3 regions of the Eubacterium segne genome follow, and region 3 is predicted to be linked to each of the others. Evidence: predicted binding sites of a transcription regulator. Region 3 holds the regulator's gene; each other region holds the start of a gene.
The links. Region 3 encodes HrcA, which represses chaperone genes, less so after heat shock. Its sites were predicted from a motif close to TGTTAGCACTCNNNNNNNNNGAGTGCTAACA; they were not measured.
Positions count from the first base shown of each region.

Region 1: the regulator HrcA is predicted to act here: its motif matches at 1,153-1,183, upstream of H8S00_RS04495 (co-chaperone GroES).
Region 2: the regulator HrcA is predicted to act here: its motif matches at 1,309-1,339, upstream of htpG (molecular chaperone HtpG).

Region 1 covers NZ_JACOOZ010000003.1:11,973-14,250, reverse strand. Annotated here, with positions in the region: gene H8S00_RS04505 (Cof-type HAD-IIB family hydrolase) at 1-168, shown strand, start outside; gene H8S00_RS04500 (DNA-3-methyladenine glycosylase family protein) at 179-1,069, shown strand; gene H8S00_RS04495 (co-chaperone GroES) at 1,210-1,494, shown strand; gene groL (chaperonin GroEL) at 1,512-2,278, shown strand, end outside.
Region 2 covers NZ_JACOOZ010000003.1:191,530-193,807, reverse strand. Annotated here, with positions in the region: gene htpG (molecular chaperone HtpG) at 1-1,202, opposite strand, end outside; gene H8S00_RS05590 (DUF5721 family protein) at 1,370-1,861, opposite strand; tRNA gene H8S00_RS05585 (tRNA-Thr) at 2,002-2,074, shown strand; gene H8S00_RS05580 (hypothetical protein) at 2,105-2,278, shown strand, end outside.
Region 3 covers NZ_JACOOZ010000002.1:190,903-193,180, reverse strand. Annotated here, with positions in the region: gene H8S00_RS03270 (MATE family efflux transporter) at 1-288, opposite strand, end outside; gene hrcA (heat-inducible transcriptional repressor HrcA) at 636-1,679, shown strand; gene grpE (nucleotide exchange factor GrpE) at 1,710-2,278, shown strand, end outside.

The DNA of each region.
Region 1 (2,278 bases), on a different contig from region 3:
TATGCTTTCGGTGACAGTTTAAATGACATTGACATGCTAAAATATGTTAAGTATGGCTGTGCCATGGGAAATAGTGATGATGCCATAAAGGAAGCTACAAAGTATCATACTTCTGACTTTGATAAGGGTGGAATATATGAGGCATTAAAAAAATTTGAATTAATATAAAGGATGTAATATGAGAATACTGAAGGATAAAAATAATATAATAATAAAGGAAATTAGTGATTTTGATTTACAGCAGACCTTAGAATGTGGACAATGCTTCAGATTTTATAAACAGGATGAACAGGATTATGTTGTAGTAGCCTATGGCAGGCTTTTACATATAATGGAAAAGGATAACAACCTTGTTTTTCTTAATAAAACAATTAAGGAAGTTGAAAATATATGGATACCATACTTTGATTTAAACAGAGATTATGAAAAAATTAAGGAGTTTCTTCTGAAAAGTGATGAAACCTTAGAGCCTGCGATAAAAGAAAAAAACGGCGTAAGGATTCTTAATCAGGAGTTTGTGGAAACATTAATATCCTTTATAATTTCCCAAAATAAGCAGATTCCCCATATAAAACATATTGTGAAAACAATCAGTGAGAATTTTGGTGACTATTTAGGGGAGGTAAATGGAGAAAAATACTATTCCTTTCCTAATATGAAACAGTTAAGCAATATTACCGAGGCAGATTTCAGGGAAATGAAAACAGGTTTTAGGGCACCTTATTTGTCAGACGCAGTTAAGAAGCTTTCTACAGGCATCATAAACGAAAAAGAAATTAGAATGTTAAAGGAGGAAGATGCCAGAAAGAAACTAATGGAAATAAAGGGAGTTGGTGAAAAAGTTGCTAACTGCGTAATGCTTTTTTCGTTGGGATACAGGCAGGCATTTCCTATTGATGTGTGGATAAAAAGAATTATGGAGACTTTATATTTTAACGGAAAAGATACCTCAAAGGAGATAATAGGAAAATGTGCTAAGGAATTATATGGAGAATATGGTGGCTACGCACAACAATATCTGTTTTGTTTTGGAAGAGATAATAAAGTTGGAAAAAACAAAAATGAATAGAATATTTATTTTGTTAATAAATTGTAAAAATATAACATTAGGTATTGCATTAATCAAAAAAAGTGTTACTATTATTGTTAGTTGATTAGCACTCATATATGTGGAGTGCTAACAAGAAATGTTATTATGGAGGTTAAAAAATGAAATTAATACCATTAGCAGATAGAGTAGTTTTAAAGCAGTCTACTCCGGAAGAAAAAACAAAATCAGGAATTATATTGACAAGTACATCTCAGGAGAAGCCACAGCAGGCAGAAGTTATTGCTGTAGGTCCCGGTGGAGTTGTAGACGGTAAAGAAGTTGTTATGAATGTTAAGCCTGGAGATATGGTTATCTTTTCAAAGTATGCAGGCAATGAAGTTAAATTAGATGATGAAGAATATATAATTGTAAAACAGTCAGATATTCTTGCAATCGTTGAATAATTTTGGAGGTAATTAATATGGCAAAGGAAATAAAATATGGCGCTGAAGCCAGAACTGCTCTTGAAGCAGGTGTAAACCAGTTAGCAAATACAGTAAAGGTTACATTAGGACCAAAAGGAAGAAACGTTGTTCTTGATAAATCTTTTGGCGCACCACTTATTACAAATGATGGCGTAACAATTGCAAAGGAAATAGAACTTGACGATTCATTTGAAAACATGGGAGCACAGCTTGTAAAGGAAGTTGCTACTAAAACAAACGATGTAGCAGGTGACGGTACAACAACAGCTACAGTTTTAGCTCAGGCAATGATTAATGCCGGAATGAAGAACTTAGCTGCCGGTGCTAATCCTATTATTTTAAGAAAAGGAATGAAGAAAGCAACAGATGTAGCAGTTGATGCTATTGCTGATATGAGCAGTGTTGTAACAGGAAAGGAACAGATTGCAAAGGTTGCAGCTATTTCTGCCGGTGATGAGGAAGTTGGTAACATGGTAGCAGATGCCATGGAAAAGGTTTCTAACGATGGCGTTATTACAATAGAAGAGTCAAAAACAATGAAAACTGAATTAGACCTTGTTGAAGGTATGCAGTTTGACAGAGGATATATTTCAGCATATATGGCTACAGATATGGATAAGATGGAAGCTACACTGGATGATCCATATATCCTTATTACAGATAAGAAAATCTCTAACATTCAGGAAATCCTTCCTGTCTTAGAGCAGATTGTTCAGTCAGGAGCTAAACTTCTTATTATTGCAGAAGATGTTGAAGGTGAAGC
Region 2 (2,278 bases), on a different contig from region 3:
GATAATTTATCAGCAACTTTCTTAGTAATGTAGTCTGAAATCTTTTTAACGAAACCATCATTTTGCAAAGCAGAACGTGAAACGTTAAGTGGAAGATCAGGACAATCAATAACACCCTTTAAAAGCATTAAAAATTCAGGAATCACCTCTTTAATATTATCGGCGATAAATACCTGATTGTTGTAAAGTTTAATAGTGCCTTCTATGGATTCGTATTCCATGTTAATCTTAGGGAAGTATAAAATACCTTTCAAATTAAATGGATAATCCATATTTAAATGAATCCAGAATAAAGGTTCCTTATAATCCATGAAAACCTTATGATAAAATGCACGATATTCTTCATCACTACATTCATTTGGATGTTTTGTCCAAAGAGGAGTAGTGTCACTGATACTTACCGGACGCTTCAAAACCTTAACTTTTTTCTTTTCAGGTTCAACCTCTACAGTCTCCTTAGTACCGTCTTCCTTTTCTTTTTCTTCAGTTTTAGCCGGCTCTACAATATGTTCAATAACAGTATCTTTTTCTGTTAATTCTGATTCGTCAATTGTTTCATATTCAGGCTCTGCAGTTTCGTCAGATAAGAATATTTCCACAGGCATAAATGAGCAATATTTATCCAAAACTTCACGGGCTCTGTACATGTTGGCAAATTCTACACTGTCTTCATTTAAGTAAAGAGTAATCTTTGTGCCACGGGTTGTTTTGTCAGATTCACTCATGTTAAATTCGGTTCCGTCTTCACAATCCCACAATACAGCCTTAGCATCCTTCTTGTAAGATAATGTATCAATTGTAACTCTGTCGGCAACCATAAAAGCAGAGTAGAAGCCTAAACCAAAATGTCCTATAATCTGGTCATCAGATGTTTTGTCCTTGTACTGTTCAAGGAAAGCTTCAGCACCTGAAAAGGCAATCTGGTTAATATATTCATCAACTTCATCCTCCGTCATACCGATACCGTTATCAATAAAAGTGATGGTTTTTTCATTAGGATTTACAATAACCTGAACCTTAAGCTCTTCGTCATCAGCGATTTCTGTTTCACCCATCATATCCAATTTCTTTAATTTGGTAATCGCATCACATCCGTTTGATACTAATTCTCTGAAAAAAATGTCATGGTCAGAGTACAGCCATTTCTTAATAATAGGAAATATGTTTTCGCTATTAATAGATAAACTTCCTGTTTTTGCCATTATTAATCACTCCTTATATAAAAATATTTTATTTCAAATCTAAAAAGAGAAGTAATCCTTCTCAATAAAGTCAATTTTAACGCACAAAAATAAAAAGTCAATACAAAATTAGCACTCGCTTCAAACGAGTGCTAAAAGTTTACTATTTGTTAACATTTTAGAAAAAATTAGTTTTCATCACAGGAAAAATAATTGTTAAAAAAGGTAAGAACCATTTTATCCCAATAATGATCTAATGTTTTATCCATGGTGAAAACATTAATGGAAGTGCCTGTTATAACTTCTAATGTATTATTTTCATATAAAATATGTATGTACAGTCCGCCTATTTGGTGTAAATCCATATCCATACCGGAGGCGTCTAGAATTTTGCCATGATATTCCTTGGCAAGAGAAAATACCAGCTTCATTTTAGTTGGAACTTTTTTACCTTTTATGATTTCAAAGCATATATGTTTAATATCCTTCCAATATACAAAGTCATTTATTTTTGCTTCAAGTTCATTAGAATCATAAAAAGCCGCATTTATCCGTCCGTTAAGGGAGAACGAATTAGAAGTATCAATTTGTCCTTCGCATAATAAATAATTATCAAAAGTCTCCTTAACTAAAAGATGCTGCATAAAATTATTTATATCATTTACTTTAAAACTAATCATAAAAAAATTATAGCAGACAAAATACTTCACATCAAGAATGTTAAAGAAAAATACTTATTATAATGTGGTAAAATGTAAAGTAAATGTAATTTTAAACTTTACATTTATATTTTAACTATGTATAATATCATTGTTTAGACGCTTCTGTAGCTCAGTTGGTAGAGCAGCTCACTCGTAATGAGCAGGTCACGTGTTCGAGTCACGCCAGGAGCTTTTATTTTTTATTAATAGTGAGGCTTTTATATGTCATACAAACCTTATAAAGTACCAAAAAACAACAATATTTATTCAAGAGGAAACAGGCAGGGAAGAAACAACAGACAAAATTCCCTAAAAGATGACAGAATAAAACTTTTTGGTTTCCGTTCAGGTGTTTCATATAAGATGATACTTGCTATTTTATATTATGGTTTTATG
Region 3 (2,278 bases):
GGCACCATTATGATTATTCTGACCGAAATATTGGGCAGAAAAAATTCCCGCTCCGGACATTCCACCAAAAACTGCCAGATTAAACACAAAAAATAACTGGTTAATAATGGCAACACCGGTCATCTGGTCTGTTCCGATTTTTCCTACCATTACATTATCAAGCATAGCAACAAAGTTAGTAAGAAGATTTTGAATAACAATAGGCAGTGCAATAGCCATAATCATTTTGTAAAAAGCTTTGTCGCCAAAATATTTTGTTCTAAAAGTCTGTTTTCCTTCCGCAACCATTAAAATAACCTCATCTCATTAAATAATTTAAATAAAAACAGCAATAAATAACTGTATAAAATAATCACAATAATTAATTGCAATAGGTAGTAGAATAACACATGATTCCACTACAATCAATATAAAAATATAAATTAATTTTATAGTTTTAAGATATATTGGTAATGTGCATTATTATAATAGAAGAAAAACTTAAAATAGTGGCGTTAAAAATGTTTACAATTTATTAACAAATCTTTTTTAATAAAATTGTTGACAAAGTACTTTGATAGTGATATTTTAGTGTCAGATGAAATATTAGCACTCGAAACTAATGAGTGCTAATAAATCAAAGAAAGGAGATGCTTATGGAACTTAGTGATAGAAAAGAAAAGATTTTAGATGCTATCATCAGAAGCTACTTAGAAACAGGCGAGCCGGTAGGTTCCAGAACCATTTCCAAGAACACTGATTTGAATTTAAGTTCAGCTACCATTAGAAATGAAATGTCTGACTTAGAAGAGATGGGATACATTATCCAGCCCCATACATCGGCAGGACGTATTCCTACAGATAAGGGTTACAGATTTTATGTGGACAATATCTTAAAGGATAAGATGTCTGAGTTAGATGAAAGAGAAAAGAAGGTAACTGAAAAAGAAGATTTGTTAATTGAGAAGGTTGATAAGGTTGAGACATTACTTCAAAATATGGCAAAGGTATTAGCAAATAATACCAATTATGCCACCATGGTATCCGCACCGAAGTCTCAGGAGAATAAAATCAAGTTTGTTCAATTATCAGTAATTGATGAAAATCAGTTGTTATGCACTGTTGTTTCTGACAAGAATCACGTAGTTAACAGAATTATAAAGACTACACAGCAGATTAGTCAGGAAATGATAGTGAGATTGAATGTGGCACTTAACACTGTTTTGGCAGGTTTGTCATTAGAGGAAATCAACTTAGGAGTTATTTCCACATTAACATCTCAGGCAGGAGAACTTGAGGGATTGGTTAATGAAGTGTTAAAGACCATTACGGAAGCTATTGCTACAGAGGCACAGATGAAGATTTACACATCAGGTGCCACTAATATTTTTAAATATCCTGAGCTTAGTGATAAGGAAAGAGCCAGCCAGTTACTTACAACATTAGAAGAAAAGTCACAGCTGACAGAACTTATTAATGAAAGTGATGAGGAAACAGGCATTCAGGTATATATAGGTAGTGAGAGCCCGGTTAAGTCCATGAAGGATTGTAGCGTTGTCACGGCAACATACGAGCTTGAAGATGGATTTAAAGGAACTATCGGTATTATAGGACCGAAGCGAATGGACTACGAAAAGGTTGTTGAAACTTTAAGAACTGTTAAAGAACAGTTAAGTGAGACTTTTAAAGATGATAATTAGTATAAAGTTTTAAGAAAGGATGATTATCCGATGCAAAAGGAAAATAAAGATTTAGATGAGAACCTTGAAAAAGATGTGGCAAATGAAGAAACTACAGAGAAAGTAAAGGAAGAATCTAAAAAAGAAGAAAAGTCACAGGATGCAAAATCACAGGATGTGGCAGAGGAAAAACAGGAGGCATCAGACAAGAATGAAAATCCTGATAAGAAAAAAAAGCGTGGCTTAAAGAAGAAGGACAAAAAAGACCAGCAGATAGAGGAACTTAATGATAAGTACCAGAGATTATTTGCAGAGTTCCAAAACTTCAGAAGCCGAAGCGAAAAGGAAAAGGCAGCAATGTTTGAAACAGGTGCCAAATCTATTATAGAGAAGATACTTCCTATAGTAGACAACTTTGAAAGAGGAGTTGCAGCACTTAGTGAAGAAGATTTAGAGTCACCTGTAGGACAGGGAATGAATCTTATTTATAAACAATTACTTTCAACTCTTGATGAAATGGGAGTTACAGCTATTGAAGCCGAAGGAAAGGAATTTGACTCTGACCTTCACAATGCAGTAATGCATGAGGAAAACGATGAACTTGGTGAAAACATTGTTTC